3 regions of the Shewanella litorisediminis genome follow, and region 1 is predicted to be linked to each of the others. Evidence: predicted binding sites of a transcription regulator. Region 1 holds the regulator's gene; each other region holds the start of a gene.
What was found. The regulator LexA, encoded in region 1, represses DNA repair genes until DNA is damaged. The targets are predictions, from matches to a motif close to TACTGTATNNNNATACAGTA.
Positions count from the first base shown of each region.

Region 2: the regulator LexA is predicted to act here: its motif matches at 7,363-7,382, upstream of recN (DNA repair protein RecN).
Region 3: the regulator LexA is predicted to act here: its motif matches at 6,246-6,265, upstream of dinG (ATP-dependent DNA helicase DinG).

Region 1 is NZ_CP069213.1:4,033,225-4,043,834, forward strand. It holds gene mtr (tryptophan permease) at 1-19, opposite strand, end outside; gene plsB (glycerol-3-phosphate 1-O-acyltransferase PlsB) at 19-2,442, opposite strand; gene lexA (transcriptional repressor LexA) at 2,594-3,217, shown strand; gene JQC75_RS17915 (cell division inhibitor SulA) at 3,214-3,720, shown strand; gene coxB (cytochrome c oxidase subunit II) at 4,108-5,664, shown strand; gene ctaD (cytochrome c oxidase subunit I) at 5,675-7,270, shown strand; gene JQC75_RS17930 (cytochrome c oxidase assembly protein) at 7,272-7,838, shown strand; gene JQC75_RS17935 (cytochrome c oxidase subunit 3) at 7,835-8,710, shown strand; gene JQC75_RS17940 (DUF2909 family protein) at 8,713-8,928, opposite strand; gene JQC75_RS17945 (SURF1 family protein) at 8,927-9,670, shown strand; gene JQC75_RS17950 (hypothetical protein) at 9,699-10,241, shown strand; gene JQC75_RS17955 (COX15/CtaA family protein) at 10,241-10,610, shown strand, end outside.
Region 2 is NZ_CP069213.1:1,114,313-1,124,922, forward strand. It holds gene thiL (thiamine-phosphate kinase) at 1-653, shown strand, start outside; gene JQC75_RS04920 (phosphatidylglycerophosphatase A family protein) at 653-1,150, shown strand; gene JQC75_RS04925 (NfeD family protein) at 1,544-2,869, shown strand; gene JQC75_RS04930 (slipin family protein) at 2,862-3,644, shown strand; gene JQC75_RS04935 (thiamine pyrophosphate-binding protein) at 3,658-5,469, opposite strand; gene recN (DNA repair protein RecN) at 5,667-7,331, opposite strand; gene JQC75_RS04945 (AEC family transporter) at 7,440-8,387, opposite strand; gene JQC75_RS04950 (LysR family transcriptional regulator) at 8,523-9,425, shown strand; gene JQC75_RS04955 (DUF3319 domain-containing protein) at 9,422-9,664, opposite strand; gene JQC75_RS04960 (YjaG family protein) at 9,688-10,293, opposite strand; gene barA (two-component sensor histidine kinase BarA) at 10,283-10,610, opposite strand, start outside.
Region 3 is NZ_CP069213.1:1,405,609-1,416,218, forward strand. It holds gene JQC75_RS06120 (trans-sulfuration enzyme family protein) at 1-90, shown strand, start outside; gene JQC75_RS06125 (ComEA family DNA-binding protein) at 187-498, shown strand; RNA gene ffs (signal recognition particle sRNA small type) at 650-746, shown strand; gene JQC75_RS06135 (late competence development ComFB family protein) at 757-1,041, opposite strand; gene JQC75_RS06140 (histone deacetylase family protein) at 1,055-1,972, opposite strand; gene JQC75_RS06145 (DUF2057 domain-containing protein) at 1,974-2,696, opposite strand; gene JQC75_RS06150 (primosomal replication protein) at 2,706-3,368, opposite strand; gene JQC75_RS06155 (sulfite exporter TauE/SafE family protein) at 3,365-4,138, opposite strand; gene dinG (ATP-dependent DNA helicase DinG) at 4,148-6,223, opposite strand; gene JQC75_RS06165 (DNA polymerase II) at 6,367-8,730, shown strand; gene JQC75_RS06170 (porin) at 8,949-10,157, shown strand; gene JQC75_RS06175 (TonB-dependent receptor domain-containing protein) at 10,502-10,610, shown strand, end outside.

The DNA of each region.
Region 1 (10,610 bases):
CATTCATATGGTTGGCCATCAGTCGTCCTGCTCCTGATTCAGTGTCTCTATGATGGTCTGACGCACCGAGCTTCTGAGCAGTCCATTGGCATGGTCACGAATTTTACGCACCTTGTCGCCATCGGCCTTGTCAGACAGATAGCCCAAATCTTTTAACTTGCTAGACAGCAAGGCGTAGAGCTTTTTATCGTAAAACTCAGGCGCCATGACGCCGTGAATGGCTCCCAGACGGCTGGCCAAACGATGGCTGTGATGCTCAAGGTCGGCGCGCTCCATTCTGGGTTGCTCACCCAGCAGGTTGAAAATGATGGCGTAGCGTTTCAGAGTTTCACCCACAACACCGGCCAGCAACAACAGCTGATTGATTCGCTCGTCCACCAGCTTGAGATGTGTATCGCCTGTGATTAGCCCTTCTGACTTAAAGCACTCTACCAGTGCATCCACATAGGCAGGCACATCGGCAACCCCCATAAAGAGTTCGGCCTTGAGCAGCGGGTAAAACTCGGCAACCAGCTCCTGCAGTTCGTCGCGGGACACCTCTTCATGGCGCACCATCACGGTGGCAATCAATGAGGGGATAACGAATAAGTGGATGATGTTGTTACGGTAATAGGTCATGGAAATCGCGAGGCTATCATCGATGGAAATGATGGTGCCCAGGTCATCCTTGGTTTCCGTCAGCTTATTAAGTTCAATGCCGCGATCGACCAGCTCCTTGCCGCTGCCCTCGGTCACAGATGCATAAGCGGTGTAAGGCACGGACTTCAGCAGACTCAGGTACAAATCAATCTGGCGCTCAAGCTGAGTGCGCTCCAGTGCATTTTGCTCCGAAGCCAGCAGTACCATGCTGGAGAGGGTCACAGAGCTGGCAGCGGCGGCATCGTTGATGCGGGTCATCACCCGGTTAGCCAATGCATTCACCACAGGCGTCAGCCAGGAAGGCTTCTGCTCTGGGTCTTCACCCACATCTTCGCGCCAGTTGGGGACTTTTTCGGTCAAAAAGTTTTGCAGGGTAATGGGCTGGCCAAAGTTTACGTAACCACGGCCAAAGTTGCCCAGCTTACGGATGGCACCAAACACCTGCCATACAGATTCCTTTTCTTTTTTCTTACCCGACAGCTCCTTGTGATAAGTAGCCACCTCCATCACATGGTCGTAACCCAAATACACGGGCACCAGGGTGACAGGCCGCTCGATACCCCGGATAACCGAGGACAGGGTCATGGCCAGCATACCGGTTTTGGGTGCCAACAGACGGCCTGTACGTGAACGGCCACCTTCGGTGAAGTATTCCACCGAATACCCCTTGGCAAACAACTGATCCAGATACTCGCGGAATACTGCGGTGTAAAGCTTATTGCCGTTAAAGCTGCGGCGGATAAAGAAGGCGCCACCACGACGGAACATGGGGCCGGCGGGCCAGAAATTCAGGTTAATCCCCGCGGCGATATGGGGCGGCACCATGCCTTCGTAATAGAGGATGTATGACAGCAGTAAATAGTCCATGTGCGAGCGATGGCAAGGCACATACACAATTTCATGGCCATCGTGGTGCAATTGTCGAATCTGCTCGGCGCCCTTGATGCTGATGCCCTTGTAGAGCTTGTTCCACAGCCAGGTAAGGAAACGTTCGGCGATTCTGACCAGGCTGTCAGAGTAGTCCGCGGCAATTTCATCCAGATATTGGATGGCGGTTTCACGGGCCTTTTCTTCAGAGATTTTTTTACTGGCGGCCTCTTCGGCGATGGCCTTTTTCAGGTTGTCTGATTTCAGCAGCGCATGGAACATGGCCTGACGATTCGGTAACACAGGCCCAGTCATCACTTTACGCTGCCGGCGGAAATGGACGCGTGCGACGCGGGCTAACTTGTGGGCAATACGCTTATCGGTGCCGTGCTCATCGGCCATGTGACGAAGTGAAACGGCGCGGGAAAACTGCACAAAGTTGTGACGCCCCAGGAATAAAATCATCAAACACTTACGCAGCCAGGTCGGATCTTCCCGTTCAAGCACTGCCGCACGCATAGTGTCGTCTTCTTTCCCCGGGGTACGTCCCCAATACAGACTCACGGGTACCAGCTGTATGTCGAGTTCTTGCTGCTGACGGTGCAGGGCCAGCAATTGCTGAAAGGTCTGCAAAAAAGGCTCGTTGCTGTCTCGCTTGCCAAACAGCGGCTTTCTGCCTTCAAGGCAAACAACCCGAGGGGTCTTGATCCCATCGACCTCGAGCATCTGATAGGGGCTGGGTAACCCTAACTTGCCGGTCACCTCGTGAAGCGCAGCGATATCGCTCACAGACTCAGTTTTCATCACGTAAACCAAGGGGCGGGAGGGATCGAGATTCAAATCGGCGAAGGGATCCTGAGGTACCACTATGGTGTGTACCAACTGCTTTTGGATCCAACGCAAAGACTTAAACCAAAAAGACTCGTGTGCTGACATGCTGATATTGGGAACCTGGCTTCAATCAATAGCGCAATAGAATATCAGACAGCCACAGCCATTAGCCAATAATCTGAAAAATGGTTAATACTTGCGCTGATTAAAATACTGTATATACTGACAGTAACTGTATAGAAAAACAGGAATGACCATGAGACCGCTGACGCCTCGCCAGGCCGAGATCCTGGACCTAATCAAACGCAACATCGCCGAAACCGGCATGCCCCCTACCCGGGCAGAAATTGCATCCAGACTCGGTTTTAAAAGTGCCAATGCCGCCGAGGAGCACCTTAAAGCTTTGGCCAAAAAGGGCTGCATCGAGATTATGCCAGGCACCTCGCGGGGTATCAGGCTGGCGGGTGATGAGCTGGAAGATCAGCCAGACCCAGGTTTACCCCTGATTGGTCAGGTGGCGGCCGGTGAACCTATTCTGGCCCAGGAACATGTTGAGCAATATTATCAGGTCGATCCTGCCATGTTCCGACCCCATGCCGATTTTCTGCTGCGGGTTCGCGGTGACAGTATGAAAGACATTGGTATTCTCGACGGCGATTTGCTGGCAGTACACAAGATGAACCAGGCCCGTAACGGCCAGGTCGTGGTTGCCCGCGTGGAAGACGATGTCACGGTAAAACGCTTCGAGAAGCAGGGTAATGTGGTGTTCCTCCACGCAGAGAACGAGGCATTTGCCCCTATCAGAGTGGATCTTGCCAGCCAAAGTCTCACCATTGAAGGCTTGGCCGTAGGTGTTATCCGCAACGGAGATTGGCTATGAACAAGCTGATTGGTAACGCACCCCGTCATCCTGGTCTGTGGACAGACGCACCAGCCAAGGACGTTTGCAGTACATCTCAGGTAATCACCCAATCAACCCAGTCACAGGGGCGTCAAGAGATACTGCAGCTTGCCCCCGAGTTGGCACGCTTAAGCCTGGAAGGCCGTTGGATAGTGCTTATCAGCCCACCCAACATCGGGCTTAAAGCCACTCTGGCACAGGCCGGTGTGCGCATGGACCGTGTGCTGCTTGTCCATGCCAAAGACGAAGTTGAAACCCTTTGGGCGATGGAAAAAGCGCTGACCAACGGCACCTCCAGCGCTGTGCTTTGCTGGACAAACGAGCTTGACCCCAGAGATAAACGCAGACTGGCATTGGTAGCAAAAAATGCCGTGGCACTCGGCGTAATTTTTGAAAATGTAAATGCTCACTTACAATCCAGACCCTTTGCTGTTAGACCCGAATTAAGTCATCCCCTTCGCTGTGCATCTTCCCTGCACTGATCAGCTTTACATCCCTTTAAGCCCCTTACTGGGGCTTTTTTTCAATAATTTTTTCAGACAATTAGAAAATAAAGTGATCTTGATCAATATTTAAACTGCAAGTAATGTAGTTCAGGTTAACAACGATTTGTTTGTTATATCCGGGCGATTATGTCGTCGCTGTATCTGAGGCTTGCGCCATGGATATTGCGTTTTTGACCGATATATTCAGCTGTAGGTGCAAGTGTGGTGAACAAGGCTGTAATTCATTAAATAAGATACCAACCGCCAACGCACTTTGAAGTCATCGTTGCTTTTTGTGGGAACCGAAGAGTTTGCATAGAGCAGAGACTTACTGTGTGGCTCTTCTTTGTAGTTGCTTGATGCAATTGACAGAGGAGATGTCTTGTGAAGCAATGGTTGTATTGTTTCGCGGTGGCTTTAATGGCCCCGCCCATCCTTGCGGCTGACATGCCGCTCAACATGACACAGGGTGTTACTGAGATAAGTGGCAGGGTCTATGGCCTGCACATGACTATCCTGTACATCTGCTGTGCCATAGGTGTTGTGGTTTTTGGCGCCATGATTTACGCCATGATAAACCACCGCAAATCCAAAGGGGCCGTCGCAGCCCAATTTCACGAAAGTACCAAGGTCGAAATCGCCTGGACTCTGGTGCCCTTCCTGATCCTGATTGCCATGGCTATTCCGGCAACCAAAACCCTCATCGCTATGGAAGACCCGTCCAATGCCGACTTGACCATCAAGGTAACCGGCTCCCAATGGAAGTGGCACTACGATTACTTCGACCACGATTTCGGTTTTTACAGCATCCTGGCTACGCCCAGAAGCCAAATCGAAGGGGCTGAAGCCAAGGGTGAGCATTACTTATTGGAAGTGGACAAACACCTTGTGCTGCCGACCAACCGCAAGGTGCGTTTCCTGATGACTTCCGACGATGTCATTCACTCCTGGTGGGTGCCTGCGTTCGCTGTTAAAAAAGATGCCAATCCGGGCTTTATCAACGAAGCATGGACACGGGTAGATAAACCCGGGATTTACCGCGGCCAATGTGCCGAACTGTGCGGTAAAGACCACGGTTTTATGCCCATCGTGGTTGAGGTATTGCCCGAAGCAGAGTTTGACGCCTGGGTTGAAAACCAAAAGCAGCTGGCAAGCAACGCCGCAGCCGAGGCGGCCGCCGCTTTGAATCAAACCCTTTCCATGGAAGAACTGATGGCACTGGGTGAAAAGGTGTACATGGCAAGCTGCGCCGCATGCCACCAGCCCAATGGTATGGGTCTGCCCGGCGTATTCCCCGGCCTTAAAGACAGCGCCATCGCCATCGGGCCCGTGGATAAACATCTCGACATCGTTATCAACGGTAAGCCGGGTACAGCCATGCAGGCCTTTAACAAGCAGTTGTCGGCCACCGAGATTGCCGCTGTCGTCACCTACGAGCGTAACGCCTGGGGTAACAATACCGGTGATGCCGTGCAGGCTTCTGACGTTAACAGTCATGGGGGTGAGAGCACAGCAGCTCCAGCCGCCCAAGTGGAACCGCCGGCTAATGACCAACCTGCTCAGGCAAGTACTGCTGAATCACCATCTGAAGCCGAACCCGTATCTGACGAGCTCTCATCCGATGAACCCATGTCGATGGACGCGTTAATGGCCCGTGGTGAGCAAGTGTACATGGCATCCTGCGCTGCCTGTCACCAAGCCAATGGTGCAGGTCTGCTCGGTGCGTTTCCCGCCATTAAGGGAAGTCCTATCGCCACTGGCCCGATTGCCGATCACCTCGACATAGTGATAAACGGCAAAGCGGGTACCGCAATGCAGGCATTTAGTCCGATGTTGTCTGCCAGGGACATTGCCGCGGTGGTGACCTATGAACGTAACGCCTGGGATAACAACACAGGCGATAGCGTTCAGGCCTCCGACGTCAACAATCATGGAAAGTAGGGGAACGATAATGACAACCACGACCCACGATACCCATCAGGGCATCCATGACGAACACCATCATGGCCCGGCCAAGGGCATAATGCGTTGGATATTAACAACCAATCACAAGGACATAGGCACCCTCTACCTCTGGTTCAGTTTCATTATGTTCCTGACCGGCGGCGCCATGGCCATGGTAATCCGTGCCGAATTGTTCCAGCCGGGTTTACAGCTGGTCGAGCCAAACTTCTTTAACCAGATGACCACGGTACACGGCCTTATCATGGTGTTCGGCGCCGTAATGCCGGCCTTTACCGGATTGGCTAACTGGCTGATTCCCATGATGATTGGGGCGCCAGATATGGCATTACCCAGAATGAACAACTGGAGTTTCTGGATCCTGCCCTTTGCCTTCCTCATCTTGCTCAGCTCGCTGTTTATGGAAGGCGGCGCACCCAACTTCGGCTGGACTTTTTACGCCCCACTGTCCACCACCTATAGCCCCGACAGTACAGCGCTGTTTGTGTTTTCGGTTCACATCATGGGGATAAGCTCCATCATGGGCGCCATCAACGTGATAGTGACCATAGTCAACCTGCGTGCACCCGGCATGACCTGGATGAAGCTGCCGCTGTTTGTCTGGACCTGGCTCATCACCGCATTCCTGCTGATTGCCGTGATGCCTGTACTGGCAGGGGTCGTCACCATGGTCCTCACCGACAAGTACTTCGGAACCAGTTTCTTTGATGCGGCCGGTGGCGGTGACCCCGTGATGTTCCAGCATATTTTCTGGTTCTTCGGTCACCCCGAGGTGTACATCATGATCCTGCCTTCATTTGGGATCATCTCGGCGATAGTACCGGCATTCAGCCGTAAAAAGCTCTTCGGTTATGCCTCCATGGTCTACGCCACTGCCAGCATCGCCATCCTGTCGTTTCTGGTGTGGGCACACCATATGTTCACCACGGGGATGCCGGTCTTTGCCGAACTCTTCTTCATGTATTGCACCATGTTGATTGCCGTGCCCACAGGGGTAAAGGTGTTCAACTGGGTCGCGACCATGTGGCGGGGTTCCATGACCTTTGAAACCCCAATGCTGTTTGCCATTGCCTTTATCATCCTCTTTACCATTGGCGGTTTCTCGGGACTGATGCTCGCCATCACGCCGGTGGACTTCCAATACCACGACACCTACTTTGTGGTGGCGCACTTCCACTATGTGCTGGTATCCGGTGCCATTTTCTCGATTATGGCGGCAGCCTATTACTGGTTACCCAAGTGGACCGGGCACATGTATGACGAGAAACTCGGCAAGCTGCACTTCTGGTGTTCGGTGATTTCGGTAAACGTGCTGTTTTTCCCCATGCACTTTCTTGGGCTGGCCGGTATGCCACGGCGAATTCCGGACTATGCCATTCAATTTGCCGACGTTAACCAGATAGTCTCCATCGGCGGCTTTGCCTTTGGTCTGTCGCAGCTCATCTTCCTGGCGGTGGTTATCAAGTGTATCCGCGGGGGCGAGCCTGCACCTGCCAAGCCCTGGGAAGGCTCAGAAGGTTTGGAGTGGACGCTGCCAAGTCCAGCCCCCTACCACTCATTCAGCACCCCACCCGAGGTGAAATAAGATGACGGCGCCCGGAGTCTCCCATCGTAAGCTCATTGTCGGACTCTGCCTTGGCTGTGTTGGCATGTTCGGTTTTGGTTTTGCCCTTGTCCCACTTTACGACGTACTGTGCGAACAACTGGGGATTAACGGCAAAACCCGTTCCGAAGCCGCTCAATACAGCCAGGTACAGGTGGACGAAGCCAGAACTGTGACCGTGGAGTTTATGGCACAGGTGCAGCCGGGGATGCCATGGGAATTTGGCCCCGCGGTAAAGCGTATGGAAGTACATCCGGGGCAGTTGGTACGAACCGACTTTCTGGCACACAACCTGTCCGAAAATGCACTGGTTGGCCAGGCCATTCCCTCGGTATCCCCCGGGCAGGGCGCCGCTTATTTCAACAAGACTGAGTGTTTTTGCTTTAACCAACAGGTGTTGGCTGGAAAGGACAGTGCCAATTTGCCACTGATTTTCTTTGTGGATCCGGAATTGCCTGAGTCTATCCATACCCTGACCCTCTCTTACACCCTGTATGACATCACAGACAAGGATCTGGCCGGTGCCCTGCAGGCGGGAGCCATGAAATGACAAGCAAACATCAAAACTACTATGTTCCCAGCCAGAGTGGCTGGCCCATTATCGGCGCAATTGGCCTGTTTTTGATTGCCTATGGCGCGGGTAATTTTGTACATCAGCTCAAATCGGGTGGCAGCGGCGCCGGATACATTCTGCTCGCTGGTATTGCCGTGATTCTGTTCATGATGGTTGGCTGGTTCAAAAACGTGATTGATGAGTCCATGTCAGGACTCTATTCAGACCAGATGGACAGGTCCTTCCGTCAGGGGATGAGCTGGTTCATCTTCTCTGAGGTCATGTTCTTTGCCGCCTTTTTCGGAGCACTTCTTTACGCCCGCACCATAGCCGTGCCCTGGCTTGGCGGTGCATCCAACAACGCCATGACCCACGAAGTCCTGTGGCCAGCCTTTGAGGCCGTGTGGCCGCTGGAAACCACCCCCGACGGCACCAAAACCCAGGCCATGGGCTGGACAGGTCTGCCGCTTATCAACACCATCCTGCTGCTCACCTCTTCCTTTACCCTGCACTTTGCCCACATGGGGCTTGAAAAGGGCAAACGCACTGCGCTGACGCTCTGGCTTGGGTTCACCATCTTATTGGGATTGGGCTTCCTGTCGCTTCAGGTTGAAGAATATATCCATGCCTACACCGAAATGGGGCTTACCCTGGCGTCCGGTGTTTATGGCAATACCTTCTTTTTGCTCACAGGATTCCACGGCCTGCACGTTACCCTCGGCACCATCTTCCTGCTGGTGTTGTTTTTCCGGGTGCTCAAGGGCCATTTCAGCGCCGACAACCAGTTTGCATTTCAGGCCGGCAGTTGGTACTGGCACTTTGTGGATGTGGTTTGGCTCTGCCTGTTTGTGTTTGTTTACGTACTTTGAGTTCAGTAAGGCCTGGGGTGAGGTGTGACCCACCCCATCGCCAATGCCAGCAGCAGTAACAGTATGACCAGGGCGGACAGGGCAACACGGCGGCCCAAATAGCGGCTCATGGGGACACTGCCATCCCCCTTGACCATGATGTACAAGGCTCGGCCGAGATTAAAGATGATAAAAAGCAGCAGCAATACCAGCACAGATTTAAAAACAAAGGCGGTCATGGATTCTCCGGATACCAAGCCGGGGTATGCCGGCAAGTTGCTGATGTTATTCACTCTGGTGTTGTTTGCCGCGCTCGTCAAGTTGGGATTTTGGCAACTCGAACGGGCTGAGGAAAAACGGGAGCTGCTGGCCTCGCTCGAAGAGCACCATCAGGCTTCGCCCTTGTCGATGGACAGTTTGCTGGCCAGGCAAGCTGACGATCTTGAGGGTTATCGTCTCGAAGTGACTGGGGAGTTTATCCCCGGAATAACTGTGCTGCTGGATAATCAGGTACTGGATGGACAGGTGGGATACAAGGCGTTTCGCCTGCTGAAGGTGGATGGCTATCAAAGTTTGATATTGGTGGAACTGGGATTTGTGCCAGCGAGACACGACAGAGCCACTAAGCCCCGGATTGACGATATCGACGGCCACCTCACCTTAAAGGGGCGGCTTTACCGGCAGAAGTTGAATCCACTGAGTAACACGCTGGCAGCCGAAGCGGGTAACCCAATGCGAATTCAGGCGCTCAACATACCTTCGCTGGCGACGCAGTTGCAGGTCGACATTGTTCAACTGGTGCTGCAGCCAGACAGCCTGCCTGGCACGTCTCTGCCCAGGCGCTGGACGCCGGTTAATATGCCACCGGAAAAACATCTGGGCTATGCGGCACAGTGGTTTTCCCTCGCAGCGGCGCTGGCCCTGCTGGTAATTTTTTATGTTGTGAAATCAAGGAAGAAACAGAGCGAGTTAAGGGATTAATCATTCATAAATGTAAGAGGAGAGAGATATGAACTCCCAAAAATTCAGTGCGCGTCCCCTGCTGCTATTGCTACTGGCGTTTGTGCTGCCTGTGGTGCTGGCAAAGCTGGTGCTCAGTCAACACTGGTATAACGAAGGGGCCACCAATCAGGGGCAACTCTTCACCGAGGAAACCAGTTACCAAAGCCTGGGCGCCACCAACCCGGCTCCCCAGCGCTGGCAAATTCTCTATCTGATGCCTCAAACCTGCGACCAGATTTGCAAAGACAGGCTCTATGTCATGCATCAAAGCCATACGGCACTGGGCGCGGAGCGAATTCGGGTCACGCCCCTGGTTCTGGTGTCAGCAACCAGTGATATCAAGTCACTGGACGACTCAGCGTTACCCACGGCCTCATTGCCAACAGCACTCGATCCCTTGCTGGCATCACAGGAATTTATCCTGGTCGACCCCTTGGGAACCCTGGTTATGCGCTATCCCGCCGTCAGCGGACAAGAAGCCAATATCTCCCAAGGCAAAGCCATGCTGGCGGACCTGCGTAAACTGCTTAAATTATCGAGGGTTGGCTGATGACACTGAGAAACCTGCTCAAAGTCACCCTCGCCTGCACCCTGATGGTGATTTTACTCGGTGCTTACACCCGTCTGTCGGATGCCGGCCTAGGTTGTCCCGATTGGCCCGGCTGTTATGGCCAATTTAAGGTCCCCTCTGCGGCACACGAACTGGCCAAAGCCGAATCCCTGTTTCCAGACCATACGATTGATCCGGCAAAAGCCTGGCCGGAAATGATCCACAGATACATTGCCAGCAGCCTGGGCTTACTGGTGATTTTGGTGTTGGTAGCATGCTACAGGTTAAAGGAAGCGCCGCGCAAACTGCCGTTATTTATCCTGGTGCTGATTTTGTTTCAGGGGGCTCTTGGCGCCTGGACTGTCACCA
Region 2 (10,610 bases), 1.3 Mb from region 1:
AAGGCCTGTTTGAAGCCGCCGAATACTATGGCATTGCGCTGATTGGTGGTGATACCACCCAAAGTCCGGTGAAGGTCATTGCTGTGACCATCAACGGCCAGGTGCCCGAAGGCAAGGCGCTGACCCGTTATGGTGCCCGCAGCGGCGATTGGATCTATGTGACTGGCTCCCTGGGTGATTCGGCGCTGGGACTGGATATACTCAGAGGGCGTCAGCAGAGCCGTCCCGAATACAGTGAATATCTGATAGAGCGTCATTACCGGCCAACACCCAGGGTGCTGGCAGGCCAGTCGCTGCGTGGTCTGGCATCCAGTGCCATTGACCTGTCTGACGGCTTGGTGTCTGACCTCGGCCACGTACTCAAGGCGTCCAATGTGGGTGCCTACATTGAGGTGGAAAAACTGCCTCTGTCACAGGCGATGAAGGACTCTGTGCCACTTGAGCAGGCGCTGGGTTATGCACTCACAGGTGGGGAAGACTATGAACTTCTCTTCACCGTGCCCGAGGCGCAGCGCGGCGCGCTGGAAATCGCGCTTGCCAATGCAGGGGTGAAGTTTTTCCGAATCGGCCAGATCACTGCGGGCAGCAATCTCAAGCTGACCCATAACGGTGAGCCCTTTACGCCGATGAATAAAGGGTTTGAGCATTTCTGATGTGTTGGCGCAGTCAAGATGAGGCGTTGTCACGCCTGTCGTTAAAGAATCCATGGCATTTTCTTGCCCTTGGTTTTGGCAGTGGTTTGGCCAAAAAAGCCCCCGGTACTTTTGGCACCCTGGCTGCTATTCCGCTCTACCTTTTGTTAAGTCCGCTGCCGCTGGCTTGGTATCTGCTCGCCACTGCGATAGCCGTCGTGGCCGGTGTTTACATCTGTGACAGGGCTTCCAAAGACATGGGCGTGCATGACCATGGCGCCATTGTGTGGGACGAAGTAGCAGGTCTTCTTATCACCATGATTGCCGCACCTACCGGCGTTGTCTGGCTGGTGGCAGGTTTTGTGCTGTTTCGGATATTCGACATCCTGAAACCCTGGCCCATTCGGGTACTGGATGCCAGGGTGCACGGCGGTTTGGGGATCATGGCGGATGATGTGCTGGCCGGCGTATTTGCGCTTGGCTGCCTGCAGGGACTGGCCTACTGGTTTGCGGGTTAAGCGCATTCTGACGCCGGTTCACCGGCGTCTTTCTCTCTTTTTATGCCATAAGGGCTATGCTTAAAGAACACTGGTTTTTAAAGACAGTGGACAAACAGGCTCAGGTTCTTTTAAAGGACTGACATTGTAAGCACTCCAGAGACTGAGCCTGGGGAGTCGCTTATGTTCAATAGGTTGTTCTGCCCCGCGGTTGTCCGGTTTCTGGCCTCGATAATCGGGCTGTTTGTATTATTACTCCCCCCGCTGTTCGGCGGTTTGAGCTCTGCTGTGGCGGTAAGCCCTCCTGCTGCTTTTTCCTCCGGATTTATCTTAAGCGACGCCAACATTGCAAACACCACGGCTCTATCAGACCGCGCCATTGGCTCAAACCATTCTGCTGACTCAGCCGCTCAAGTGACTTCACACCAAAACGTGGGTGCCCGGGACATCGATGGTGATGTGGCGCCTGTGTGGCGCCTTGAGGTAAAAGGGGCCATAGGGCCCGGGGTAGCAGACTATCTTATCCGCACCCTGAGTAAGGCACAGACTCAGGTCATGCCTCCCCAACTGCTCTTGCTGACGCTGGATACCCCAGGAGGCTTGGTGGCGAGCCTGAGGGACATCAATCAAGCCATCCTTGCCTCAGATATCCCGGTGGCCTGCCTGGTGTATCCCGCCGGTGCCCGCGCCGCCAGTGCCGGAACCTATATGCTCTATGCCTGTCATCTGGCAGCAATGGCGCCTGCTACCAGCTTGGGGGCTGCAACGCCGGTGCAACTCGGACCGCCAACGGGGGGCGAGCAGAAGGATAAGGAAGGTGAACCGCAGGGGGCGTCGGATATGGAGCGTAAGGTCCTTAACGATGCCGTGGCCTATATCAAGACGCTGGCAGAGCTTCGGGGGCGGAATGCCGAATGGGGCGAGCAGGCAGTGCGCGAAGCCGCCACTGCCACCGCCACTGAGGCACTGGCGTTGGGGGTTATAGATCTGATTGCCGCCGATCCCAGAGCATTGCTTGAGGCCATTGATGGTCGCAGGTTTGAGATTAATGGAACCATCCACGTCTTGAATACCAGGACTGCACAGGTGTTGGATGCTGGACCCGACTGGCGCGCGACTTTTCTAAGCACCATCACCAACCCCAATGTGGCTTATGTCCTCATGATGCTGGGTATCTATGGCTTGCTGTTGGAGTTCTACAGCCCGGGTATTGGGGTTTCCGGCGTGGTGGGGGCTATCAGTTTACTCGTGGCCATGTTTGCACTGCAAATGTTGCCAATTAACTACGCGGGTGCGGGTCTCTTGCTTTTGGGGATTGGGTTGCTGGTGGCTGAATCATTGGTGCCGAGCTTCGGCATACTCGGTTTCGGTGGGGTAGTGGCCTTTGTGTTGGGTTCCCTCTTTCTTATCGACAGTGAGTTGGATGCTTTTCGCATAGCCTGGCCACTGATTCTGGCGCTGGCGCTGGCGAGCCTGCTGTTTTTTGTCTTGCTGCTATCCATGTTGCTTAAACAGCGCCGAAGAGCGCCTGTCAGTGGTACTGAGGCCATGGTGGGCGGCAGGGCACGGGTGCTCCATGGTTTTCCCGGTAAAGGTGAGGTGCTTTTTATGGGAGAGCACTGGCAGGGCCACTGTGAACATGCCTTGCGGCCGGGAACCTTAGTCAGGGTTGAGGCGATTAAGGGGCTCTTGCTGGAGCTTGGCCCGCTCGACGAATCAAAGGAGAACCAAGATGGGTGACTATATCTTAGATCTACAGGTTTCTTTCAGTGTGTTGATGTTGCTGTTGCTGCTGTTAATTATCTCGATGTTCCGCATCATGCGAGAGTATGAACGGGCAGTCGTCTTTATGTTGGGGCGTTTTTATCGGGTCAAGGGACCTGGGCTCATTATCGTTGTCCCCATTATTCAGCAAATGGTGCGGGTTGATTTACGCACTGTGGTGATGGATGTGCCATCTCAGGATGTTATTAGCCGCGACAATGTGTCAGTGAGGGTGAATGCGGTGCTCTACTTTCGGGTAGTCGATCCCCAGAAGGCCATCATCAACGTGGAAGACTTTTTAAACGCAACCAGTCAGCTTGCCCAGACCACGCTGAGATCTGTGTTGGGGCAGCACGAGCTGGATGAGATGCTGGCCAACCGCGACATGCTCAATGCCGATATCCAGAGGATATTGGACGCGCACACAGATATTTGGGGAATAAAGGTCGCCAATGTGGAAATCAAACATGTCGACCTTAACGAGACCATGATCAGGGCCATTGCCCGCCAGGCTGAGGCTGAGCGGGAGCGGCGTGCCAAGGTTATCCATGCCTTGGGTGAGTTTGAGGCCTCGGCGCAATTGGTGGCTGCAGCGGCAAAACTGTCTGAGGAGCCCAATGCCTTGCTGCTGCGCTACCTGCAAACCCTGACCGATGTCGCCGGAGAAAATAATTCCACCATTCTTTTCCCCTTGCCGATTGAGCTGCTCAGTCATCTCAGCGGTTTAGCATCCACCAAGAAGCCCCAGTAGTTAAGTTAACAGGCTATTGTGGTTGCGGGGGGCGGCTGCTGCAAAGCCTGTCCCAAGCAACCATTGCCTCGGGGCTGCCATTTTTGGCACTGATATAAGTATTCAGTTTGATGGCGATGGGGCTTTGCTGTTCAGGCGCCGTGGAGGTGGGCACTTCTATCAGATGCAATCCGCCCTTAACTCCCTGTTCCAGCGCCGCATACAAACCCGTGACCGATTGGCATAAGTGGTACTGGCCGCCGTAGGCGGCAATCAATTTCGCCACATCAAATCGTTCATCGTTACAGGCGTAAATGGGGGCATCACCACATTTGCCGAGATGGAAAATGTTGTTACGCATGTACAGAATGATGAGGTTGGCGTTCTGCTTTTGCAGATTAATTAGTTCATTCGATTGAAAATTAAAGCCGCCATCTCCAGTTATCAGCAGTATCGGCTGTGGGCTTCCTATGGCATTGAGTTCATCAGCGATGGCTCTGGCGTAGGGCAGGCTGGTACCCATGGCGGCATACCAGGGATTGGCCAGGAAACTTCGGCCAACACTCGAGGCTCTGGCCTCCAGGGCAAACGCGGCGAAGAGTGCATTGCCCACTTCCGGCACCAAAATAAAGTCTTGCCCGTTCCCGCGCTGAAACTGATTAATGGCCCCGGCAAGATTGGCATATCCCACAGATGCGGTTTCTTCGGGTGTGTCAGAAAGAGCGGCATCACGCTGGCCGGCTGGGGACAGATTGCGTACCGGTAAGTTGGCCTTGTCCAGTGCATCCATTACCGCCTGTAAATCCAGCTCCCAGCGGGCGGTCCCTTTCAGCAGGGTCTTGTTCGTGTGCTTGTCGATGGCGTGGGTGCCGCTGCCGAAGGCGTTGTTGGTGTCTGAGTCATAGATGGCAGTACCGAATTCAAGCACATAGTCCGCTTTTTCTTCTATGTAACCTTGCCCGCGGCATTGGCTGAACACGCCATTGTATGCTCCCTGGCATAGGGGATGAGATTCATCGACCATGCCCTTGGCAAACCAACTGGTGGCATAGGGCAGCCCCAGGCGCTGGCAAAAGTGCACAATACGCTGAAGCAAAGCCCCGTTCATTCGCAGGCGCTCCCCCAGGTACACCAGAGGATATTTGGCCCGCACCAAACGACTGCAAATGTCATCGGCGATAAGTCCTGCACCTTCAAGATCCAGTCGGGTCATGGCGTTAAGCTCTGCCAGATTAGCCGGAAGTCGCAGGCTCTGTGTTGGCTGTTTGACCAGATCTCTGGGCACTTCGATATACACGGGTTGGCGGGTTTGAACAGCTTCGCACACCAGCTCAAAAAAACGCGCCGCTGCCACATTGGGTTGCCCCTGATGGCGCTGCCCCTGCAATCGTTCAGCTTTTATCCCCAGCGCTTTGAAGGCGTTGAGCGCCGCATTAAGGTCGGTATGCCAACCCGAGGCGGGATGGACCATGTGGTGCAGGGCATGGCCGTGTATTTCCTGCTCTCCTGGGGCACCGGATAAGAAAATCACCGGCAAGCCTTCGGTGCGGGCAAGGGCGGCGGCGCTGACACAGGGTAGGCTCCCCACGGTATAGGTAGTAAGGCAGGCGCCAAGGCCGGTTAGCTCTGCCTGTGCACAGGCGCTGAATCCGGCGTGCATTTCGTTGCTGGAGGGTAATACCTGTAAAGGGCCATCAAGGGCGTTGATAAGGTTAGCCACAAAATCGCCCCCGACACCGTAGAGCCGTTTCAAGCCAAAAAAGCCCAGGATGTCGCAAAGGCTTTGGCCCAGACTGGGGAGCTGCTCACTGTAAGCCGAGCCGAGATTTTGAGAGATAGAAGTCATAAGTTATCCGCCGCAACGGGGCAAAGGCGTTGCCCCACAAATGCCCGAAGCTTAAGACTGACACGGCCTGCGGATGTTGATGTGGATCATGTGTGACCCATCTGCCCGGATAACGTGCTGTCATCCGGGCGTGACACTATGGTGAGATTGAAGGTTATCTTATTGATTATTTATAGCTATTTCTTGGAAAGTCTGGCTTACGTTCCTTGCAGCAGCTCGCGGGCATTGGCGAGGGTATTTTCGGTAATGGTGTCACCGCCCAACAAACGGGCCAGTTCCTGTATCCGGGCCTCTTTGTCCAGCGGCTTCATCGAGGTTTCGGTTTGGCCACCCTTACTGGATTTGTTCACAAACATATGTTGGTGGCCATTACCGGCAACCTGGGGCAAGTGGGTGACACAAAACACCTGCGTCGCTTCACCGAGGGAGCGGAGCATACGGCCAACCACGGCTGCGGTGGGGCCCGAGATACCCACATCCACTTCGTCAAAAATCAGTGTGGGGGTCGAGACCTTTTTCGCGGTAATCACCTGAATGCCCAGTCCAATGCGGCTCAGTTCACCGCCCGAGGCAACCTTGGCCAATGGCGACAGGGGCTGACCGGGGTTGGTGGTCACCAAAAACTCCACACTGTCACTGCCGTTTGCACTCATTACCTTGTCGTTAAAGTTCACTTCAATGGTGAACTTCCCCTTGGGCATATTGAGTTCCTGAATGGAGGCGGTGACCTGTTTATCCAGCTCTTTGGCATAGCGAAGACGGCTTTGGCTGAGCTTCTGCGCATGATTGAAATAGGCTTCTCTGCTGGTTTGTACCTGCTGTTTAAGCTCATCCAGCTGGGCTTCATCGGAGTCCAATCCGGCAAGCTCCCTGGCAAGCTCTTGATGATGTGCAGCCAGTTTGTTGGCGGCGACATGGTGTTTTCGAGCCAGGGTCATGGCTTTGGAGAGTCGTTCCTCGAGGGCGGCAAAATGCTCGGGATCCAGCTCAAGGTTGGACAGATAGCGGCCAAGCTCACTGCTGCTTTCCTGCACCTGAATAAGGGCGTCATTGAGCATGTTCCCGATGGGGGCCAGGGTAGGGTCAAGCGACTCCAGGGTTGCGGCGAGGGATAAGGCTCGGTTGAGTAGCGACTCAATATTGCCTTCGTCGGATTCGCTGAGCAGCGATAAGGTGTGCTGGCAGTCTTCAATCAGGGCGGTGCCGTTGGCAAGGCGTTTGTGCTCAGCCTCGATTTGTTCGAACTCCCCTTCAGCGAGCGCAAATTCATCCAGTTCTTCAACCTGATATTGCAGCAGCTGTTTGCGGGAGATTCGTTCCTGCTGGCTTTGTTCAAGCTGTCTTAATTCAGCTTCGACCTGACGGCAGCGCTGGTAGGCGCTGGCCACAGACTCCTGCAGCATGCGGTGATTGGCGTAGCTGTCCAGCAGTGACAGCTGGTGTTCGTTTTTTAAGAGTGCATGGTGTGCGTGTTGGCCGTGTACTCCTACCAGGTATTGCCCAAGGGATTTGAGCTGCGACAGGGGCACAGGGTTGCCATTGATGTAGGCCCGTGAACGGCCATCAGAAGTGATGGTTCGCCTGAGAATACATTCGTCGTCCAGCTCAAGATCGTTGTCCTCCAGCCAGCGCCGAGCCAGGGGCACATCATCCAGAGAGAAGCGGGCGCTGACCTCGGTTTTGCTGGCACCGGGACGCACGGCGGCTGCATCGGCGCGATTACCCAGGCACAACCCCAGGGCATCGATGGCGATAGACTTACCGGCACCGGTTTCGCCGGTAATACTGGTCATACCCGGACGGAAGTCCAATTCCAGAAAGCGAACAATGGCAAAGTTATTGATGCTGAGCTGACAAAGCATGACGGCAATCCTGTGTGATTAGTCATCAAAGTACTGTATTGATAAACAGTATATACTGATTTTTTGTACAGTAAATCGTCCCAGGGGCCCGGCGTAAAAATTTTTTGGCTACCGGCTTACCCAGTTTAATCCCATCGTCAGTAGCGGCAATGTGAACAGTGTCAGCAGGGTGCCTGCCACTATGCCCCGGGCGATTTGCTTTTCCAGGGTTTTATCCTGATAGGCCAGCAGGTAAACGCTGGCGGCCGTGGGCATGGCGGCAAGAAGTACCCCCATCGCGGTCAGTTGTGGGCCAACGCCTATCAAGGCGAAGAGCAGCCATACCAGAAACGGCTGCAATGCCAGTTTAGCCAGATTCACATGCCAGAAGGGCACGCCCGTCTCAGGGTGTTCAGGCTCTCGCATGGAGCGGGCCAGTGCTATGCCAATGGCAAAGAGTGCGCAGGGGCTGGAGCTTTTACCTATCCATGTCACAAGGGAATCCAGTATCGGAGGCAGTGAAAACTGCATTGCCGAGGCCAATACCCCGAGCGCACAGCCGATGACCACAGGATTCCTGCTCACCACCCGCAGCGCAAGGCTTATACGAGCCACGCCGGTCAGCGGTTGGGTCGCGAGTCTTAATTGCACCACGGTAACGGCAAACATCAAGACTGATAAAAGGCTTGCCAGCGCGGCAGCCATCAGCGCCCGCGGATTATCCGGAAACAGCATCGCCAGCACAGGAATGCCGATAAAGGCTGTGTTGCCGAAGGTTGCCGAGAGGGCGCGTAAGCTCGCCGGACGGGTTTGTCCCTGCTCATGTTTCAGTGACCACAGCTGCACCAATACATAGGTCACCACCATGGCAAGCAGATAACCCAGCACAAATCTGGCATTGAGAATTTCTTCAATGGGAGTGTCGGCCAGGCTCACATAAAGGATGGCCGGAAATGCCAGGTAGTACACGTATTGATTGAGAAAACGTTCGAGCCAAGAGGGAAGGAGCCTCGAACTGGCCGCGCCCGCAATCATCACGGCAACAACAGCGAGCAGCGGAATGATGAGGTTGAACATGAAAGATGATGCCTCGGCAGATCACAATTTCCCCGTATTGCTGGGGGCATGGCAGGCAAATTAGCATATCATGATGCGAGCTGACCATTGGTCCTTGGTCGCAGGCATATCCATGATTAACGACAGGAAACGGGCATGAGAGAGCATCCGGGCAGCGAACTTGAACTGATTTACCTCTTTGTGCAGTTGGTGGATGCGGGCAGCCTTTCTGCGGTGGCAGACCGATTGTCCATGCCCGTGGCAACCGTCAGTCGCAAACTGTCCCGCCTGGAAGAAAACCGCGGCCGTCAGCTATTGATGCGAAGCACCCGCAAAATTCGCCTTACCGAAGAAGGTATGGCGCTTTACGAGCGCTACAAATCCCTTGTGAGTGCTGTGGATGCCCTTTACGGTGATGGCGAAGACCCGCTCGAAGGCACGCTGCGTATTGCTGCCCCCATCTCCATCATCTCGATGATTTTTATGAAGACCATCAACGAGTTTCGTCGCGAATATCCCGGGATCAGGCTGCATATCACCCAAAAAAATGAGGTGGTCGACCTTATAGACAAGGGCATAGATATCGCCATCGTGGGCGGTATTCAGCCGGATTCGTCCTGGATTGCGGTGCCGCTTGGGACACTTGATTACCGCCTGGTGGCATCGCCGGGGTATCTGCAGCGCCGGGGCATGCCCGGGCACCCAAGTAACCTCGCAGCCCACGATATTATTAAGGTTTGGCCCTTATATAATTGGTCGCTGAGGCATCCTCAGGGCGAGGCCTTCTATTATGACGGCCCCGCAAGCCTGACGCTGACCGACTTACAGGGAGCAATCAGTGCCTGTGTCGATGATGGTGGCATTTTGTATGGGCCGGAGCTCTTCTTTAAGCAGGAGCTGCAACGCGGCCTGCTGTTGCCTGTTTTGCCACAGTGGCGGGGAGAAACGCGGCGGATTTCGATTTTGTGTCACCAACGGCAGCAACAACCCGCCAAGGTGAAGGCCTTTATCGATTTTATGAAGGCGCGGGCGCCGGGGTTATTTGCCATGGACGCTTAACCCAACTGCTTTTTACGTCCTTTGGGGGCATGGCCGGGTTTGCGCTTGGGGGCGGTGGCAGGGGGAGCCGGATAGTCCTTCACCGGAGGAAGGACGCCCAGCTCCTGATAAAACGCCACCTGGCGACGAAGTTCAAACAAAGAGCCGATGCGTACTTCATCGGCTATGGTTAGACGCCAGCTGTCGGTTTTTCCTTCGAGGTTGGTGAGTATAAAACCATGATATAGCAAGGTTCTCACGCGTTATCCCCCGAATATCCGTTTCAGGCTTCCTGCAGGCTGATACCAATATTGGACACGCCGCTGGACACCAGTTCTTTGCGCAGAGCCTTGATAAAATCCGCCGACATATCCGGATTGTCTTCAATCAGCTCCAATAAGGAGCCTTGCAGTTCACGCTCAGCAACCATGGCTTCGTGGGCAAAGACAAAGTCATCCAGCGCCTCGTCTTCCAATTCGACGTCACTGATGGCTTCAATGTAGTTGGCCACGGTGGCGGAAGACAGCTTACTGATATTGGTGATGTCTTCTTCGATTTTGCTCTCGATGCCGCTCAGCAGGCTTATCAGGGCGACTACGGCATCCATGGCAGGGTACACGCCGTAAACGTCAAAGTTTTCCGGCTCCGGGATCACCTCTTCGAGTCTGTTGGTGTGCAGCTCCAGGTTTAATTTGAGCTTTCTGTCGTAAAGCGACTGCCACAGCAGGTTCAATACGGTGTCCAGCACCTTGGGGTCGCCAAATTCGCAGACTTCGGAAAACAGCTGATAGTTGGGATACATGCGCTGGCACAGGGCAACGGCAAATAATTGCTTTTGCAGCAAAGACAGCGCTTTGAGACGCTTGAAAAATCCGGGTTTAGAACTCATTGGGTACTTCCGCTGACATCTGGGAAATGACTTGGGTTGCCGCCGATTCTACCTTAGTCAGCTCATCAAGTAACTCAAGGATTTCCGGTTCAACATCTGCCACCTCGGCGCCCCGCTTAAGCGCGGACTCGATTTGCTGACAGAGTTTTTGGGTGGTGGGCACGCCGCAGTAGCAACTGGCCCCGTGGAGTTTGTGCACCGTATACAGCATAGACTCATTGTCGCTGCGGGCCATGGCAAGCTCGATATCGTTTACCGTGCCGGGCAGGGATTCCAGCATCATCTTCAACATGTCGATGGCCAGATCTTCTTTGTGA
Region 3 (10,610 bases), 1.6 Mb from region 1:
ATTACCGATACCTTGCTGAGGATTTCGGTGGGACTTGAGGATGTAGATGATTTGATTGCGGATTTATCTCAGGCTTTGGCAAAGCTTTAATGGGAAATTTGCACTTTTACAAAGGGTAACTAGAGTTATTTGTGTGGCAAGGAAAGGGAGCCCCGGCCACGTTAAACAACTCAATGGAGTGAACCTATGAACAAAGTACTTGTTACCCTTTTGCTTGGCGCCGCCGTGTTTCATTTACCGCTGGTGGCCGAAGAAGCGCCAAAAACAGACAAAGTCCCCAAGGCTGAGGTACAAATGCCTCAGACCAGCAAAATCAACATCAACACCGCGACAGAAACTGAGCTGCAATTGCTCAAAGGTATTGGTCAGGCGAAAGCCAAAGCGATAGTCGAGTATCGCAATCAGTATGGCCGTTTCGCGAGTTTAGAAGACCTGACCAAGGTGGCGGGGGTAGGGCAGAAGGTGCTGGACGACAATAAGGACCTCTTGGGTCTGTAACTGACAAAAGGCCTGCAAAGCAGGCCTTTTGTTTATCTATTGTGCTGTTGTTCAGGGTAAAGACGCTAATTTCCGGTTTTGACTTGATTTGCCGCTTGGCAATGGGGGATAATCGGCGCCGTTCCATCACTGATGGAAATCTATGGCGGACCCAGGGTCCCCCCGCAATGATAACCTGTGAACTCGGCCAGGTCCGGAAGGAAGCAACCGCAGCAGGCGACTCGTGTGCCGGGGTGTGGCTCTGGGTACGTCACCAATCTAGTCATTTTCGCGTTCGCGAAGCCGCTCCAGATTACGTTTTTTCAAAAATGCCCGGGACCTTTCCAGTGCCGCTTGTATCTCATTGCGCATTTGTTGCAACTCCTGATAGTCCTCAAAAAAATAGGTATCTACCAGGTGGCGGATGTAACGCACGGGAAGCTGATTGAGGGTAATACAGGACAGATCGGCCAGATAATCTTCGGGAAGCTCATCCATCAGGCCTTCATCGGACAAAATTTCCAAGAGCAGCACTTCATAGTAGTTCCGGATTTCGAGTTGCATAGAATGCTCCGCGTTATTCATTATCCCCTTGCCATACCTGATTGGCGGCAATAAATAATTGACTGTGTCTTTCGCTCAAGTGTAGTGGATTTACGCAGTATCCGCCGCCGACAACCGCAGCAACCGGTAACCCGGCCGCCTTGGCCATGGTTAACACCAGTTTGTCTCTGCGAAGGATCCCTGGGGTGCTGACACAAAGATGCCCCAGCCTGTCATCATGATGAACATCGACTCCTGCATCATAGAGAATGACATCCGGCTTTTCCAGACGCAGAAGGTATTGAAATACTTGCGCCAATGCGTCGAGATAGCCATCGTCTTTTAGCCCTTTTGGCAGGGGAACATCATAGTCGGAAGCGGGCTTGCGGCTGGGAAAGTTGCTTTCGCAGTGCAGGGAAACACTGATGATATCCTCCATGTCCGCGCACAGGGTCGCAGTACCATCGCCCTGATGTACGTCGCAGTCAAGGATCATCACGCGGCTTGCGTGTCCTTCATCGATGAGGTGCCTTGCCGTCAATACCAGATCGTTGAACACACAATAACCACTGCCAAAATGCCGGTGGGCATGGTGGTAGCCGCCGGCAAGGTGCAGCGCAATGCCGTGGGTCATGGCAAGCTGCGCCGTGAGCCTTGTGCCGCCAAGAGAATGCAGAGTGCGTTCAACCAGGTTTTTGCTCCAGGGAAATCCCAGCCTGCGAATGGCTTGTGGTGACAGATTGCCACTGAGAAAGGCATCTACGTAGTTTGAGTCGTGAACGCGTTTGATAAAGGCTGCGTCCACCGGCTCAGGTATGGCAAATTGCGCTTCTGAAGCATGCCCATGCTCCAGCAAATGCTGCCGGAGATGGGCGTACTTGGTGATGGGGAATTGATGCTTTGGGGGCAACACCAGCCGGGAATAGCTGGTGTGATAGACCAGAGGGATCATCTCAGAGCTGTTTGATAGCCCAGCTCATAAATTCCTTGCGGGTTTTCTCATCGGCTTGCAGCCACCAGTATTGCAGCATTTGCTGGGCATGGGCGCCGCCAACGGCTGGCGGAACCGGGCTGGTTGCTGCCGGTACGTTACTGTCAACCAATACCGGAGCTGATGGGCTTACAGGGGCTGCTGGGCTCACAGGGGCTGAGGGAACAGTACTCGCTACCGCGACTGTACCTGCAGCAGTGGCAGCGGCGGCGGCTTCGTCTATATCCACGCCCTTGGAACCACCAAAGAGACGGCCGACAAAGCTGTCTTCTTTGTAGTCTGTTTGAACGACTTTGTAGCTCACTTCACCCTTGTCGGCACGGCTCACCACAACCTGAGGAGACTTGGCGAATTGTTTTGGCTGCTTAATCTGATCGCCATTGGCAGGCTTGAGGAAGTAATCATAATCACCATCTACCCTCAGCGTCAGAATAAAGGGAGCCGATTTAATAAAGGTCTGGCTGTCGCTGAACTCATCGTCCACCATGTCGTGATAACGGATGGCGATTTTGTGGGTGCCGGGGGACAGGTCCAGCTCGGCTTTATGGGTAAAGCTGTTGGTAGAAATTTCCTGGCCGTCCAGTGCCAGATACTCGAAAGACATTGGGATGGTGAGACTGCCGGCAAACACCGAGGATGAAGCGGCCAGCGCGAGCAGAGCGCCGACAGGCAAAACTGATTTCATTGTTGCTCCTTAACGATTGTGACTTTGATACGGCCGCTCGAATGCCTGGATACGATCTTCAATGTAGCTGATTGCCTGGCGACACTTTCCGAGCCTGCGGTGCATCAAAAGGATCTCATTTTGCGTCTTGATTTTGTCAGTACCATGACAATTTTCAAGTATTGTTTCCAGTTGCTCGATCTTTGACTCGATTTTTCTGGCCCAGTTCAAATGTTTATTCAACTCGTCATAGAGTTGATGGCTGTTTTGCATCACGCCCGCGGCAATCCAGGCGAAGCCGCTGTTGTCGTGACGTCGCTCCTGGCTTGCCAGCATCCGCTTTCTGGCACTGTCCTTAGCCTGTGCTGCTGCCTTTACGCCAATCCCTGTGGTGGCAAGGGCACGTTTAACGGCACTGAATCTGTCATTAATCCGTTCGCAGGCGGCGATGATGGTGGAGGCGTTTAAATTAAGCTGTAGCCGCTGCTCAAGCTGTTTGATGTCCTTTTCAATCTGGCCGATGCAGGGGTAGAGCTGGGCGCCGTGCTGAACAAACAGCTCATCGTTAAACCTTTCGGTGTCCTGCATCAATTTACGGCTATGGGGCGGCAGCGCCGCATCGTGCTGAAGTACCTCCCGCTCCAGCGTTTTCAGTTGGCTGCGCAGGCGTGAAAGCAGTCCGTCGTATTTCAAAACCAGGCTCTCCAGGCGAGTTGGGTGGATGCAGCAAACACAATCAGAATAAACACTGGCCGAATAAAAGGAAGCCCAAAATGAATGGCGCTGCGGGCACCAAGGTAGGCTCCGGCCATCATGGACGCGCCCAAAAACAGACCAATTGCAACATCGACCTGGCCAAAAAACATAAACACAGTCAGAGCTGTAATGTTACTTATCAGGGTCATTGCACGGGCAAGAGCGCAATTTTGCAGTACGGGCAGGCGATAAAGACGGCTGGAACTCAAGGTCCAGAAGGCGCCAATGCCGGGGCCGGCATAGCCGTCGTAAAATCCCAGTGGCAGACCCTGCAGCCACTGGTGTTTGTGGCTGGCCGGCGCCTGAGGCTCCTGGGCCTTGGGATGTTCAATAGCGCTGGGCTTAACCAGGGTGTAGAGGGCGATAGCCATGATGACCAGCGGCAGCAGTTTTTGTAAAACGTCGGCATCTGTCAGGTATACGGCCACTGTGCCAAGCAGTGCTCCCATCAGGGTTGCCATGGCACTGTGGTGCCAAAAGGCCGGGGTTAACAGCTGTTGCCGATAATAGGTCCAGGCCGAGGTGGCCGAGCCAAAACAGGCTGACAGTTTATTGGTGCCGAGCGCCTGATGGGGAGGGAGTCCGAATGACAGCAGCGCCGGAATAGATAAGAGGCCGCCGCCACCCACTACTGCGTCAATAAAGCCGGCAATCAGGCCGACCAACGCCAACAATAACAGGCTGGCGGGGTCTTGCAGTAATTCCACAGGCGGTTCCTATTCAATGACCCTTCGGTAGGGAGGCAGGGCGTCAAGCAGTGACTTGCCATATCTTTTACTGACAAGGCGTCTGTCCAGAATGGTGATCCTGCCATAGTCCTGCTCTTTACGCAGTAAACGGCCACAGCTTTGAATGAGCTTGCGCGAGGCGTCCGGAATGGTCAACTGCAAAAAGGGATTACCGCCTTTTTCCTTGATGTACTCGGCATGGGCTTGCTCTACCGGTGATGTGGGAACGGCAAAAGGCAGCTTGGTGACAATCAGGTTGGTAAGGTACTCACCGGGCAAGTCCAGACCCTCTGAAAAACTGCCGGTGCCAAAGAGCAGGGAAGGCTTGCCTTCATCACACCGCTTTTTATGACTTTCCAGCAGCAGCTGTCGCGGCGAGTTACCTTGGATAAGCAAGGGGATTTTCAGTTTGGGGCCAAGAATATCTGCAACCTTTTCCATTTGCCAATACGAGGCAAACAGCACCAGACTGGCCATTTCATGTTCTGTGAGTTTTAAAATGAGCTCTGCCAATTCATCGGTATAGTTGTCGTCGGTGGGCTCAGTGCGCATTTTGGGTAAATACAGGGTGGCATTGTTTTCGAAGTTGAAGGGGGACTGCAGCGCCAGATAGCGACTGCCATCGTGCAGTGAAAGCCCCACCTGATGGGCAAAATAGTCAAATTGATTCAGAGCCCGCAAGGTTGCGCTGCAAAGTACCACGCCGGCAGCCTTTTCCCACAGCATGGACTCCAGCATAAAGCCAACTTCGATAGGCGAAGCGCAAAGCAGATAGTCCACTTGCTTATTGGCCGGCAAGAGCTCTATCCAACGCGCGGTGGGTGCGCCTTTTTTATTGTCCTCTTTGGCCATCATTTTCCAGAGCTTGTGCAGGTTCTCAAGTCGCTGCAGCATAAAGCCGGTCTCGGTTTGCAGCGTATCGGCCTGATGACGCGGAATATCGCCATCTTTAATGGCTTCTCCAAGCAGCAGCTGCATTTTATTGAACTGCTTCAAGGCGCCACTGGTGGCAGTAGCCAGGTTTTCCGCGTGGCGTTTAAGTACCTCGGGCAGAGCGCCATGGGTGAAACGCAAGCGGTTTTCCGGGTTATCGAAGCGGGCTTTTTCGCCGTCACAATAATGGGCCACCTGATTGAGCATACCTGCGATGTCAGCGACATGGTCTTGCATGGCCTGGGATGGCGCTATGATGTTGTTGCTCTTGATCTGATTTTGCAATTTGGCGGCGGTTTTGCCAATTTTCTCCAGCCAATCGGCAGCGCCTCTCAGTGTCGCCTGCGCACTGGAAAAGTCTCTGGCAACCACAGGCAGGTGGTGGGCTTCGTCAATCACGTAAAACATTTCTTCGGGATCGGGCAGTATCACCCCGCCGCCGAGCTCGAGATCGGCGAACAGCAAACTGTGGTTGGCAATCAACACATCCCAGGTATCCACATCTTCCCGCGCCTTGTGAAACGGGCATTGGCGGTGGCTGGCATTTTGCCGGTGACAGGAATGCTTATCGCAGGCAATTTGCTGCCAAAGGTGATCGGGAATGGGCGTTTCGAGGGTGTCTATTTCGCCGTTCCAGAGGCCCTTATGAAAATCGCTGTGCAGTTTCTGCAGCATTTCAACCTGCGCCGTATCAGGCTTGGTCTGCCACATGGCCATTTGAGTGCCGTTGTTGTCGCCGATGAGCATCTCGAGTTTGGCGAGGCACACATATCTTTGTCTGCCTTTTACCAGCCCAAAACGAAAGTTCAGTCCGGAGTGTGCCAAAAAAAATGGCAGATCCTTGTGCAGCAGTTGCTCCTGCAAAGCAACGGTTGCAGTGGCGATACAGACTTTCTTTTTTTGGGCCAATGCCAGGGGAATGGTGCCCAGAATGTAAGACAGTGACTTACCAATACCAGTGCCAGCCTCTACGACTATGATGCGTCTGTGCTTGTCATACTCCCCTGCCAGTGTCTTGGAGATCTCCGCGACCATGAAGTTTTGCTCGCGGCGGGACCGGAAGTTTGGCAATGCGGCGGCAATATCTTTATAGATGGCACGGATCTGAGTTTTGACTTTGTCTGGCAGCATGGTGCTCTCGGCAGCTCAATTATGCTGTACATAATAACAGTGATTGCTTAGGCTAAGAACCCTGCAATGATTGCTAATGTGTGTTTTTTGACCCTCTGCCCATGGAATTGTCATCCGTTTGCTGCCCAGGCTCTAATGAATCAATGGCTCCAACGCTACTTAAGGGGCGGGTGCTCACGCGCGCCAGTGTGCAGCGCGGCGGTGACACAGTGCTCGAATACCTGATTAAAACCACCAATGGGCCCGTGAAGGTGGAAGTACACAATCAAAGGCCGATGGCCTTTTGCCACAGTGATGAAGTAGAGCGAATACTCACCGGGGTTGCTCAGACCGAAGCCTGGGCTCAGCCCCTTACGCTGCAGAGTTTCAGCAGGCAACCTGTACACGCTGTCTACTGCCGTACCGGAGTGATGCTCAAGCGACTGGTCAGCCGGGCTCAGGAGCTGGATGTTGCGCTTTACGAGGCCGATATCAAGCCCGAGCAGCGGTTCCTGATTGAGCGCTTTGTGGCGCTGGATGCGGAATTTTACGGTTACTTCGATGCAAGTGACCCAAGCAGGTTTGTTGCCAGTCGGGTAAGAGCCGCCAGTGAAGACATATCCCTGAAAGCAGTCTCTCTCGATATCGAGTGCAGTATGTCGGGGGAGCTTTATTCTGTGGGCGTGTTTGGCGACTGCGAGCCCAAAGTTATTATGGTTGGCGAAGGGGACGGTGTGCTCACATGCCATCGCGATGGTTTGGATCACAGGGTTGCTGTGGAGTGGGCAGCGGATGAAGTGTCGCTGCTTTTGTCGCTTCAACGCTGGTTTTTGGAGGTTGACCCCGACATCTTGTTGGGCTGGTCTGTGGTGACATTTGATTTGTCACTCCTGTGGCGGCGGGCGAAACACCATGGCATGCGGCTTTGCATCGGGCGATTTGGTAAGCCGCTCAATTGGAAAGTAGAGGATAAACACAGGCCGGAGACGCTGGACTTGCCGGGCCGTGTGGTACTGGATGGTATCGACTGGTTAAAAGCGGCATTCTATCAGTTCGACAGTTTCGCACTCGACAGGGTGGCGGGTGAACTTCTGGGTGAGGGCAAGGCTATTCATAATCCGGATGACCGGGGGGAGGAAATCACCCGGTTGTTTCGCGAAGACAAAGCGGCACTGGCCTTTTATAACCTAACCGACTGCCGCTTGGTGTGGGATATTTTTCAAAAGACGGATCTGATTCATTTCGCCCTCGAAAGGGCGCGCCTTACCGGATTGGAGTTTGGCCGGGTGGGGGCCAGTGTCGCAGCCTTTAATCATCTCTATCTGCCCCATTTGCACCGCGCCGGTTTTGTCGCGCCTGCCATGCAAAAAATCCCAGGGCCTGACAGCCCGGGGGGCTATGTGATGGATTCGTTTCCGGGCCTGTATCGCAACGTACTGGTACTGGATTACAAGAGTCTCTACCCCTCTATTATCCGAACCTTTTTAATTGACCCAAAGGGACTGGTGCTCGGTCTGACTGAGCCGGAGGCAATGTCGGTTGAAGGATTTCGCGGGGCACGATTCAGTCGCAAATCGCCCATTTTGCCCAAGCTCGTAGAGACCCTGGCCAGTAGAAGAGAAGAGGCGAAGGCAAACCAGAACGGCCCCATGTCTCAGGCGGTGAAAATCATCATGAACTCGCTCTACGGGGTGCTGGGTTCCAGGGGCTGCGTATTTCACGACTATCGCCTGGCGAGTTCCATTACCCTGCGGGGCCATGAGATCATGCGTACTACCAAGGCCTGGATTGAGGCTGAAGGGTTTCAGGTGATTTATGGTGATACGGATTCGACTTTTGTTTGGCTGGGAAATGATGCGCAGAATGCCAGGGCCACAGGATGCGCCTTGGTGGAGATGGTGAATCGGCGCTGGCAACAGCAACTGCATGATGACAAGGGATTGGAATGCTTTTTAGAGCTTGAGTTTGAGCGTCACTTTGAGCAATTTTTTATGCCCACCCTCAGGCATTCCACTGAAGGCAGTAAAAAGCGCTATGTCGGACGGTACGATAATGGTGATGAAAAGGTACTGGTGTTTAAAGGAATGGAGCAGGTTAGAAGCGATTGGAGCCCGCTGGCGCGCAGGGTGCAGTATGAGCTGTACCGCCGGTTGTTCCAGCAGGAAGACCTGCTCGAGTATGTGAGTGATGTGGAAAAGGCGCTTTTTGCCGGAGAGTATGACAATGAGCTGGTGTTCCAAAAGCGGCTTAAGCGCGATATCAGCCAGTACACGGCAAAGTCAGCCCCCCACGTGAAAGCCGCCGCAGCGCTTGTCAGTGCAACCGGTGATAGCAGCCGTGGCAAGCGTGGTGCTTCTATATCTTATCTCTTTACCAAGGCCGGGGCAGAGCCTCTGGGTTATCTGTCTCAGCCCATCGATTATGACTACTACTTTGACCGCCAGCTAATGCCTATCCTGGAACCCATACTCGCCGTTTTGAAAGTTAATTACCAAAAGGCGGGCGCAGAGCAATTATTGTTAATCTAGTTTAAGGTCGTGTGACTTTGAGTTATTTGGGTTAATAGTCGGTTAAATATCCTTTGGTTAGTGGTTTATCTTAATGCGTGGTGTGATTTTTAACACGTTTGCTGCATTTTTTCTTTGTCGAGTGCTTCGGGGTTTGCTAATCTTCGTCGGTTCCAGGATGGAAATAAAATTACGGAAAATATCCTGCGACTCGATCTCCATAAAGAAGGTTAGGCACCATGAACAAGACTCTCATCGCCGGCGCTATATTGGCCTCGCTGGTGGCTCCCACCGTTTCTGCCATCGAAATATACAAAGACGATAAAAACGCCGTCTCTATCGGTGGTTTTATCGACGCCCGCGCAATCCATACCCAGGACACCACAGAAGTGGTAAACGGTGCCTCACGTATTAATTTTGGCTTTGAGCGTGTCCTCAGCCACGACTGGAAGGCCTTTGCCCTGCTCGAATGGGGGATAAATCCCTTTGGCAGCAGTGAAATCGTGTATAACAACAAGTTTGAAACCGTACAGGATGAGTTCTTTTACAACCGTCTTGGCTATGCCGGACTGAGCCACGACACCTGGGGTACCCTCACCATAGGTAAGCAGTGGGGCGCTTGGTATGACGTGGTATATGGCACCAACTATGGCTTTGTATGGGACGGAAACGCCGCAGGTGTTTACACCTATAACAAGGATGATGGCGCCGTAAACGGCACCGGCCGTGGTGATAAGGTTATTCAATATCGTAACAGCGTGGGTGATTTCAGCTATGCCGTTCAGGCTCAGCTAAAAAACAGCACCTTCTTCACCTGTGACTTTGACGACATTACTCAGGCTGATTGCGAAGCTTTGTGGCAGCAGGGAAAACGCGAAGCTCAGCAGGTTGAATATAACTACACCTACGGCGGTGCTTTTACCTGGAAGGCGACTGACAAACTGGCTCTGTCGGTTGGCGTTAACCGCGGTGAATTTGATGTTACCTACGGTAATGGCGAACAAATCACCGCTGTGGATCTTATCTATGGTGTGGGCGCGACCTGGGGTGATTTTGACGCCGACGGTTTTTATGCCTCGGTTAACTATAACTACAACGAAAACCACGATACAGACAACATCGGCCGCCTGATTAAAGAAGCCTATGGTATTGAGTCACTGTTCTCATACAAATTTGAAAACGGTTTCCGTGCATTTGTTTCTTATAACTTACTGGATGCCGGCAGTGATTACGTTATCCAGCCAAACTTCAATGCCGATCCCAACGACGTATTTAAACGTCAATTCGTGGTAGCAGGCTTACATTATGTTTGGGATAAAGACACAGTGCTTTATGTTGAAGGACGTAAAGATTTCAGTGATTTCAGCAGTGCCGATGTCGAACAGGAAGCCAGAATGGCACTTTCGGAAGATGATGGTATTGCAATAGGTATTCGTTACACATTGTAATAATAAGAAAGTACGCTAAATAAAGCCCGGCATTGCCGGGCTTTTTGTTTCTATGCTCTATAAGCCCACGCCCTTACTTCTTATTTATTCCGTGTTCTAAATGCGTAAACGCACATTCACAACCTGCGTCAGGCGTAGCTCTTAAGTACCCGGCATTCGTCAGACTGCTGAATCTTTAAGCAGGCATGAAGTGTCACTTGTATTTCATTTGTTCATTCGTGTTGAAAAAATGTTTTTTGTGTGTTTCTATTCACAGTTGAAAGTGACATGGTGATTACTTGTGTAACACCAGCAACACAAGCCTCAGGGCAAATTATAAAAACTGTAATCCAGGGAGATCGACGATGCTTAAGAACAGCATGTTATCCAAGTCTGTGCGTCTGGCACTGATTTATGGCGCTGCTTGTTCTTCGGTAGCCGCAACAGCGGCTTATGCTGAAGAAGAAGCGACTG